One region of the Arthrobacter pigmenti genome, then DNA from elsewhere that is predicted to be linked to it. Evidence: predicted binding sites of a transcription regulator. Region 1 holds the regulator's gene; each other region holds the start of a gene.

Region 1 (2,267 bases):
TGCGGGCCTCCTTCGTGCCGGGCAGGAGGTGGTCTACAAGAATCCCAAGGCGTCGCGACTGGCCTGGCTGGAATGCCCGCACGACGGCGGCGAGGTCATCGACGCCGTGTAGAGGCTCGACGACAATGCCCTCCACCCGCAAGTCATCTCCCCAGACCTTTTCCACCAGTTCCGCGTCGTGTTTACCCTCGACCCAGATCCTGCCGGCGCGCGCGACCCGCGCCCGTTGATTCGATACCCGGACAGACCCTGAGGCAGTGCGTTGCGGGTAGTTGTCCGGGACACCGAGAGGTGCGATGACCTCGACTGGGGCACCGTCGACATGAAATCCAAAACCAATCGGAAAGGTGCGTCGTTTGCCGCGGCGGTCTTCGAGCACCATGACATGGAGCCCGCCGGACTTCTCCGTGCTGAGGATCGCTCCAACGAACCCACTCTGAACGTCCTCCAGGACGACGCCTGGTTGCGCCTCCACCTTCTCAAGGGGGGATGATCGTGGTGCTGAAAGATCCTGGGATCCCCACGGATGATGTGACATGTAAGAAAGCTCGCCTCCGGATTCCGCGTCCTTCGCGGGACCGCCCCAATGCTAACAATCGGTCGGAGCGTATTAGACTTGGCACTTAGGCGTGTTGAGTGCTAATTCGTTGATGATGCGGCTGAGGACATCGGAGGTGAACATGAGCGAGCCCAGAAGGCTTGAGGTGCTGCGTGCCATCGTCGAGGACTATGTGCATTCCCGGGAGCCCGTGGGATCCAAGGCCCTCGTCGAGCGCCACCGGCTTGGTGTGTCCTCGGCCACTATCAGGAACGACATGGCCCTCCTCGAAGAAGAGGGACTGATCACCGCTCCGCACACAAGTTCGGGGCGGATTCCGACTGACAAGGGGTACCGGCTTTTCGTTGACAGGATCGCCGAGGTGAAGCCGCTCTCCGGTCCCGAAAAGAAGGCGATTCAATCTCTGCTTGAGAGCGCCGAGGATCTCGACGACGTACTTGACCGGACTGTGAGACTGCTGGCACAGCTGACCAACCAGGTTGCGGTTGTGCAGTACCCGCATCTGGGCGGCGCTGCGGTCCGGCATATAGAGTTTGTATTGCTTGCTCCCGGACGCGTACTGGTCGTGTTGATCTCCACCAACGGCGCCGTACAACAGAGGGTGGAGGTGGTTCCTGCGGAGACAAAGGAATCCGACCTGGCGGACCTGCGCCAGCGCTTTCTTGAGAAGGTTGCAGGCGTTCGTCTCGCCGCCGTGCCCCAGGAGCTTGCCGTGTGTATCGCTGCGCTCCCGCAGGCGCTGCAGGGCATGGCACAATCGCTCGGGCAAAGTCTGGAACAACTTTCGGCTTCCAATAGGGAAGACAGGATCGTTCTGGCGGGCACGGCTAACCTTGCGCGTTCCACACTCGACTTCCCCTTGACCATCGGGCCGGTCCTTGAAGCGTTGGAGGAGCAGGTCGTTATGCTGCACCTTTTGTCCGAAATGAAGCAGGACGCGCTCGGCGTGTCCGTACGTATTGGACGCGAGAATCCGCACGGGGGCCTGTCCGAAGCTTCGGTAATTGCAACGGGTTACGGACCGGATGCATTGGCGAAGGTGGGGGTACTCGGTCCCACGAGAATGGATTACCCAACAACCATGGCCGCTGTACGAGCGGTTGCTCGTTATCTTTCCCGCATCCTCGATGAATCGTGACCGGATGACGGGGCCCATAATCCACAACCGTTTGCACGGTAAGAACCACAGGAAGTGATGTGCAGGAGTGAGTAATCACTACGAAGTCCTCGGCGTCGCACGCGATGCCAGCGGAGAAGAGATCAAGAAGGCGTACCGGAAGCTCGCCCGCAAGCTCCATCCGGATGTGAACCAGGGGCCGGAGGCTGCCGATCAGTTCAAGCTGGTCACACGCGCGTACGAGGTTCTTTCAGACCCGCAAAAGCGCCGCGTGTACGACACCACCGGCAATGAAAATGGTACTGATAACGGTTTCGGGAGCGGTTATTCAGGGTCCGGGTTTGCCTTCCAGGACATTTTCGAGACGTTCTTCGGTGGCGGCGGGCCGAGTGGCCCGCCGTCCCGCACGCAGCGCGGGCAGGATGCCTTGATCAATGTGCGTATCGACCTGAAGGACACGGTTTTCGGCACTAACAAGAAGATCGACGTTGACACCGCCGCCGTCTGCCCTACCTGTGACGGATCCTGCACTCAGCCGGGTACTTCCCCGAGAACCTGTGACATTTGCGGCGGTTCGGGGCAGGTTCAGCG
Region 2 (2,267 bases), 1.2 Mb from region 1:
TTCAACGGCAGCCTTCGCGTTGCGGACGGCGTCCTCAATGCGGTGCTTGCGTTCCTTGAGTTCAACCTCGGTTGCGGCTCCGGCCTTGATGACTGCAACGCCGCCGGCCAGCTTGGCCAGGCGCTCCTGCAGCTTCTCGCGGTCGTAGTCCGAGTCGGAGTTCTCAATTTCGGCACGGATCTGGGCCACGCGGCCGGCGATCTCGTCAGCGTTTCCGGCACCCTCGACGATGGTGGTCTCATCCTTGGTGACAACAACCTTGCGGGCCGAACCAAGCAGGTCCAGGGTTGCGTTCTCCAGCTTGAGGCCAACTTCCTCGGCGATGACCTGGCCACCGGTGAGGATGGCGATATCGGCCAACTGAGCCTTGCGGCGGTCACCGAAGCCCGGAGCCTTGACGGCAACAGACTTGAAGGTGCCGCGGATCTTGTTGACCACGAGGGTAGCCAGGGCTTCACCCTCGATGTCTTCGGCGATGATCAGCAGCGGCTTGCCGGACTGCATGACCTTCTCGAGGACGGCAACGAGGTCCTTGACGTTGGAGATCTTCGAGTTGACGATCAGGATGTAGGGGTCTTCGAGGACCGTTTCCTGGCGCTCTGCGTCGGTGACGAAGTAGCCGGAGATGTAGCCCTTGTCGAAGCGCATGCCCTCGGTGAGCTCAAGCTCAAGACCGAAGGTGTTGGACTCCTCGACGGTGATGACGCCTTCCTTGCCAACCTTGTCGAGGGCTTCGGCGATCAGGTCGCCGATCTGCTGGTCCCCTGCGGAGATCGAAGCGGTAGCGGCGATCTCTTCCTTCGTCTCGATCTCCTTGGCGGAGGCGAGCAACTCGGCGGTCACAGCGTCAACGGCCTTCTCGATGCCGCGCTTGAGGCTGAGGGGATCGGCACCTGCGGCTACGTTACGCAGGCCTTCCTTGACCAGGGCCTGGGCGAGCACAGTGGCGGTGGTGGTACCGTCACCGGCGACGTCGTCAGTCTTCTTGGCAACTTCCTTGACCAGCTCGGCGCCGATCTTTTCGAACGGGTCGTCCAGTTCGATCTCCTTGGCGATGGACACGCCATCGTTGGTGATCGTGGGGGCGCCCCACTTCTTCTCGAGGACAACGTTGCGCCCGCGGGGGCCCAGCGTTACCTTGACTGCATCAGCGAGGATGTTCAACCCGCGCTCGAGGCCGCGGCGAGCCTCTTCATCAAAAGAAATGATCTTGGCCATAACGGCTTAGGTCCTTTCGGGGACGGTCTTGATCAGCTGCTACCGGTCTGCGATGCCCGCGACGGACGGACTTCACCGGGATGATCTCTGTACGTCCCGGTTCTGCCCTCACCGCAGAAGGTGCTTGTTCACTCGAAAGGCGACGCCTTAGCAGTCGTCACGCTCGAGTGCTAAGTCAATAATTAGCACTCTAGAGGTGTGAGTGCAAGCTGTTCGCGTTGGGAAAACAACGACGACGGCGCGCCCCCGTGTGGGGAACGCGCCGTCGTCGTTCTGGAACGTAGGTGCGGATCAGGATGCCAGCCGCACGGCTTCAGCCTGCGGCCCCTTCTGCCCTTCTCCGATCTCAAACTCCACCCGCTGCCCCTCATCGAGTGCGCGGTAGCCTTCCATCTGGATCGCGGACCAATGCACAAATACGTCCGCTCCACCTTCATCTACGGTGATGAAGCCGTATCCCTTTTCAGCGTTGAACCATTTAACGGTTCCCTGCGCCATGTTGTTCTCCCACTGTGTAGATCCCCCGCTTGCTGTTGATGGCGGGGCTGCAATACATCTAATCCCACTTGAGGACGTCAGTGATGCAGAACACAGTGAATGTTATTGATCCTTAACCGGACCGGATTACTGGAAGCCGGGCCCAACCACGACGGTTATGTTTTCGGAGAAACCAGCGTTGCCCTGGACCGTGGTTATGCCGAGCACTCGCCCAAGCTCTTCGGCGGAAGCACGCTGCTCCTCCCCGTTATACAGGATGAGAGAACTCTGCACCGGCTGCCCAGCCCAGTTAGCAATCTGGGTTACATTCCAGCCGTCAGTCTGCAGCCGCCCTGCCGCAGTGCTGGCCAGGCCGGCAACCGTAGTGGCGTTGAGCACTGCTACGGGTTGCGCCCTGTCGACGACGGCCTCCGGCTCCGTCTCAACAGGTGTAGGTTCCGGCGTGGGCGCTTCGGAAGGACTCGGCTCCTCGCTGGGAGCCGCACTGGCGGTTTCCTCCGTTGATGGCGTTGACGGCGCCGCGCTGGAAGTCTCCGGTGCTGATTCGCTTG
Region 3 (2,267 bases), 730 kb from region 1:
TCAGGCGCGCCTTCGGGGGTGGCAGGGTTCTGGTGGGCGTCGACGGTGTGGATGGTTCGGGCAAGACGACGTTCGCTGATTCCCTTGCGGCTCTGGCCTCGCGTGATGGCCGGGCTGTGGTCCGTATCGGGCTGGATAACTTCCTGAAGGCAAGCGCAGTGCGTTACCGGCGCGGACGGGACTCTCCCGAGGGTTTCTGGCTCGATTCCTATAACTACGGGCGGTTTCGCGAGTGGGTGCTGGAGCCGCTTCGCGGTGACGGGTTCTACCGGGAGGCCTGCCATGACCTTGCCACTGATAGTTCCCTCTGTCCGCCGTTGCAGCAGGCACCATCCGATTGCCTCGTGCTGATTGATGGCATGTTCCTGCACCGGGACGAGCTTGCTGGGGTTTGGGATGTGTCGGTGTTCCTGGACGTGCCGTTTACGGTGACGGCTGAGCGGATGGCAATCCGCGACGGGTCCAATCCCGATCCTGAACATCTCTCCATGCGGCGGTATGTGCAGGGGCAAAGGCTTTACCTCGGCGGATGCGATCCGGCGTCCAGGGCTACGTTCGTGGTGGACAATTCCGATCCGGGTGCGCGTCGTTTCGTCGAGCCGGAATCCGTTTCCTACCGTGCGTGAGCTCTACCCGGTCGATTCCGCGCAGGTCTCGTCAGAGGGCGACGCGTTTGCAGCGCGTGTCGGGGGCGACTCGCCGTCGTGTCTGGCCGAACCTGCACGGAATCGACAGACAGAACAGACGTGAAGTGACAACTCTCTGGCACTCGCCTTGACCGAGTGCTAACCGTTGCATAAAGTCAGACTTGGCACTCTCATCATGAGGGTGCTAATCCTTCGAGGATGCGCCAACCGGCACCGCGACGACGGTCAGCGCCTGCTCGAAACCTAAGATTCATACAACCAAGTGAAGGAGAGGTCCGAGTGTCGGTCTCTATCAAGCCTCTTGAAGATCGTATTGTTGTCCGGCCGCTGGAAGGCGAGCAGACCACTGCTTCCGGCCTGGTCATCCCGGACACCGCCAAGGAAAAGCCCCAGGAGGGCGAAGTCGTCGCAGTAGGCCCCGGCCGCGTTGACGACAACGGCAACCGTGTTCCGGTTGACGTTTCCGAAGGCGACGTCGTCATCTACTCCAAGTACGGTGGCACCGAGGTCAAGCACGGCGGCCAGGAGTACCTGGTTCTTTCCGCCCGCGACGTCCTGGCGATCGTCGTCAAGTAGTTGTGCAGAAGAACCCCGGTCACCATTGGCCGGGGTTCTTTTCCTGCTGGTACACACCCCTGCACACGCCTGAAAGGAACAAGATATGGCAAAGCAGTTGGAGTTCAACGACGCCGCGCGCCGCAAGCTCGAAGCCGGCGTCGACAAGCTGGCCGACACCGTCAAGGTGACCCTCGGCCCGCGGGGACGCAACGTCGTCCTCGACAAGAAGTGGGGCGCACCCACCATCACCAACGACGGCGTGACCATCGCACGTGAGGTGGAGCTGGACGACCCCTATGAGAACCTTGGCGCCCAGCTTGCCAAGGAAGTTGCCACCAAGACCAACGACGTCGCCGGTGACGGCACGACGACGGCCACAGTCCTCGCGCAGGCACTGGTCAAGGAAGGCCTCCGCAACGTTGCAGCAGGTGCCGCTCCCGGCGCCCTGAAGCGCGGCATCGAGGTTTCCATCGAGGCTGTTGCCGATCGCCTGCTGGAAAACGCCCGTGAGGTTGTCGGAAAGCAGACCGCCAATGTCGCTGCCATCTCGGCCCAGAGCCAGGAAGTCGGCGACCTGCTGGCCGAGGCTTTCGAGAAGGTCGGCAAGGACGGCGTCATCACGATCGAGGAATCCTCGACCACGCAGACCGAACTGGTCCTCACCGAGGGCATGCAGTTCGACAAGGGATACCTCAGCCCGTACTTCGTGACTGACGCAGAGCGCCAGGAAGCTGTCCTCGAAGACGCACTGATCCTGATCAACTCCGGCAAGATTTCGGCGCTGCAGGAATTCCTGCCGCTGCTTGAAAAGGCGCTGCAGGCGGGCAAGCCGCTCTTCATCATCGCTGAGGATATCGAGGGCGAGGCGCTGTCCACTCTTGTGGTGAACAAGATCCGCGGCACCCTCAACGTGGTTGCAGTCAAGGCACCCGGCTTCGGCGACCGCCGCAAGGCCATGCTCCAGGACATCGCAACCCTCACGGGTGCGCAGGTTGTCTCGCCGGATCTCGGTCTGAAGCTCGATCAGGTTGGCCTTGAGGTCATGGGTTCGGCCCGCCGCAT

Evidence for each region. The regulator HrcA, encoded in region 1, represses chaperone genes, less so after heat shock. The targets are predictions, from matches to a motif close to TTNGCACTCGNNNNNNNCGAGTGCNAA.
Region 2: the regulator HrcA is predicted to act here: its motif matches at 1,366-1,392, upstream of groL (chaperonin GroEL).
Region 3: the regulator HrcA is predicted to act here: its motif matches at 763-789, upstream of groES (co-chaperone GroES).

The regions. Positions count from the first base shown of each region.
Region 1 covers NZ_JAATJL010000001.1:1,635,966-1,638,232, reverse strand. The annotation lists gene BJ994_RS07495 (DUF3097 domain-containing protein) at 1-538, opposite strand, end outside; gene hrcA (heat-inducible transcriptional repressor HrcA) at 681-1,697, shown strand; gene dnaJ (molecular chaperone DnaJ) at 1,765-2,267, shown strand, end outside.
Region 2 covers NZ_JAATJL010000001.1:387,140-389,406, reverse strand. The annotation lists gene groL (chaperonin GroEL) at 1-1,218, opposite strand, end outside; gene BJ994_RS01895 (cold-shock protein) at 1,510-1,716, opposite strand; gene BJ994_RS01890 (LytR C-terminal domain-containing protein) at 1,843-2,267, opposite strand, start outside.
Region 3 covers NZ_JAATJL010000001.1:2,363,743-2,366,009, reverse strand. The annotation lists gene BJ994_RS10915 (nucleoside/nucleotide kinase family protein) at 1-626, shown strand, start outside; gene groES (co-chaperone GroES) at 927-1,223, shown strand; gene groL (chaperonin GroEL) at 1,309-2,267, shown strand, end outside.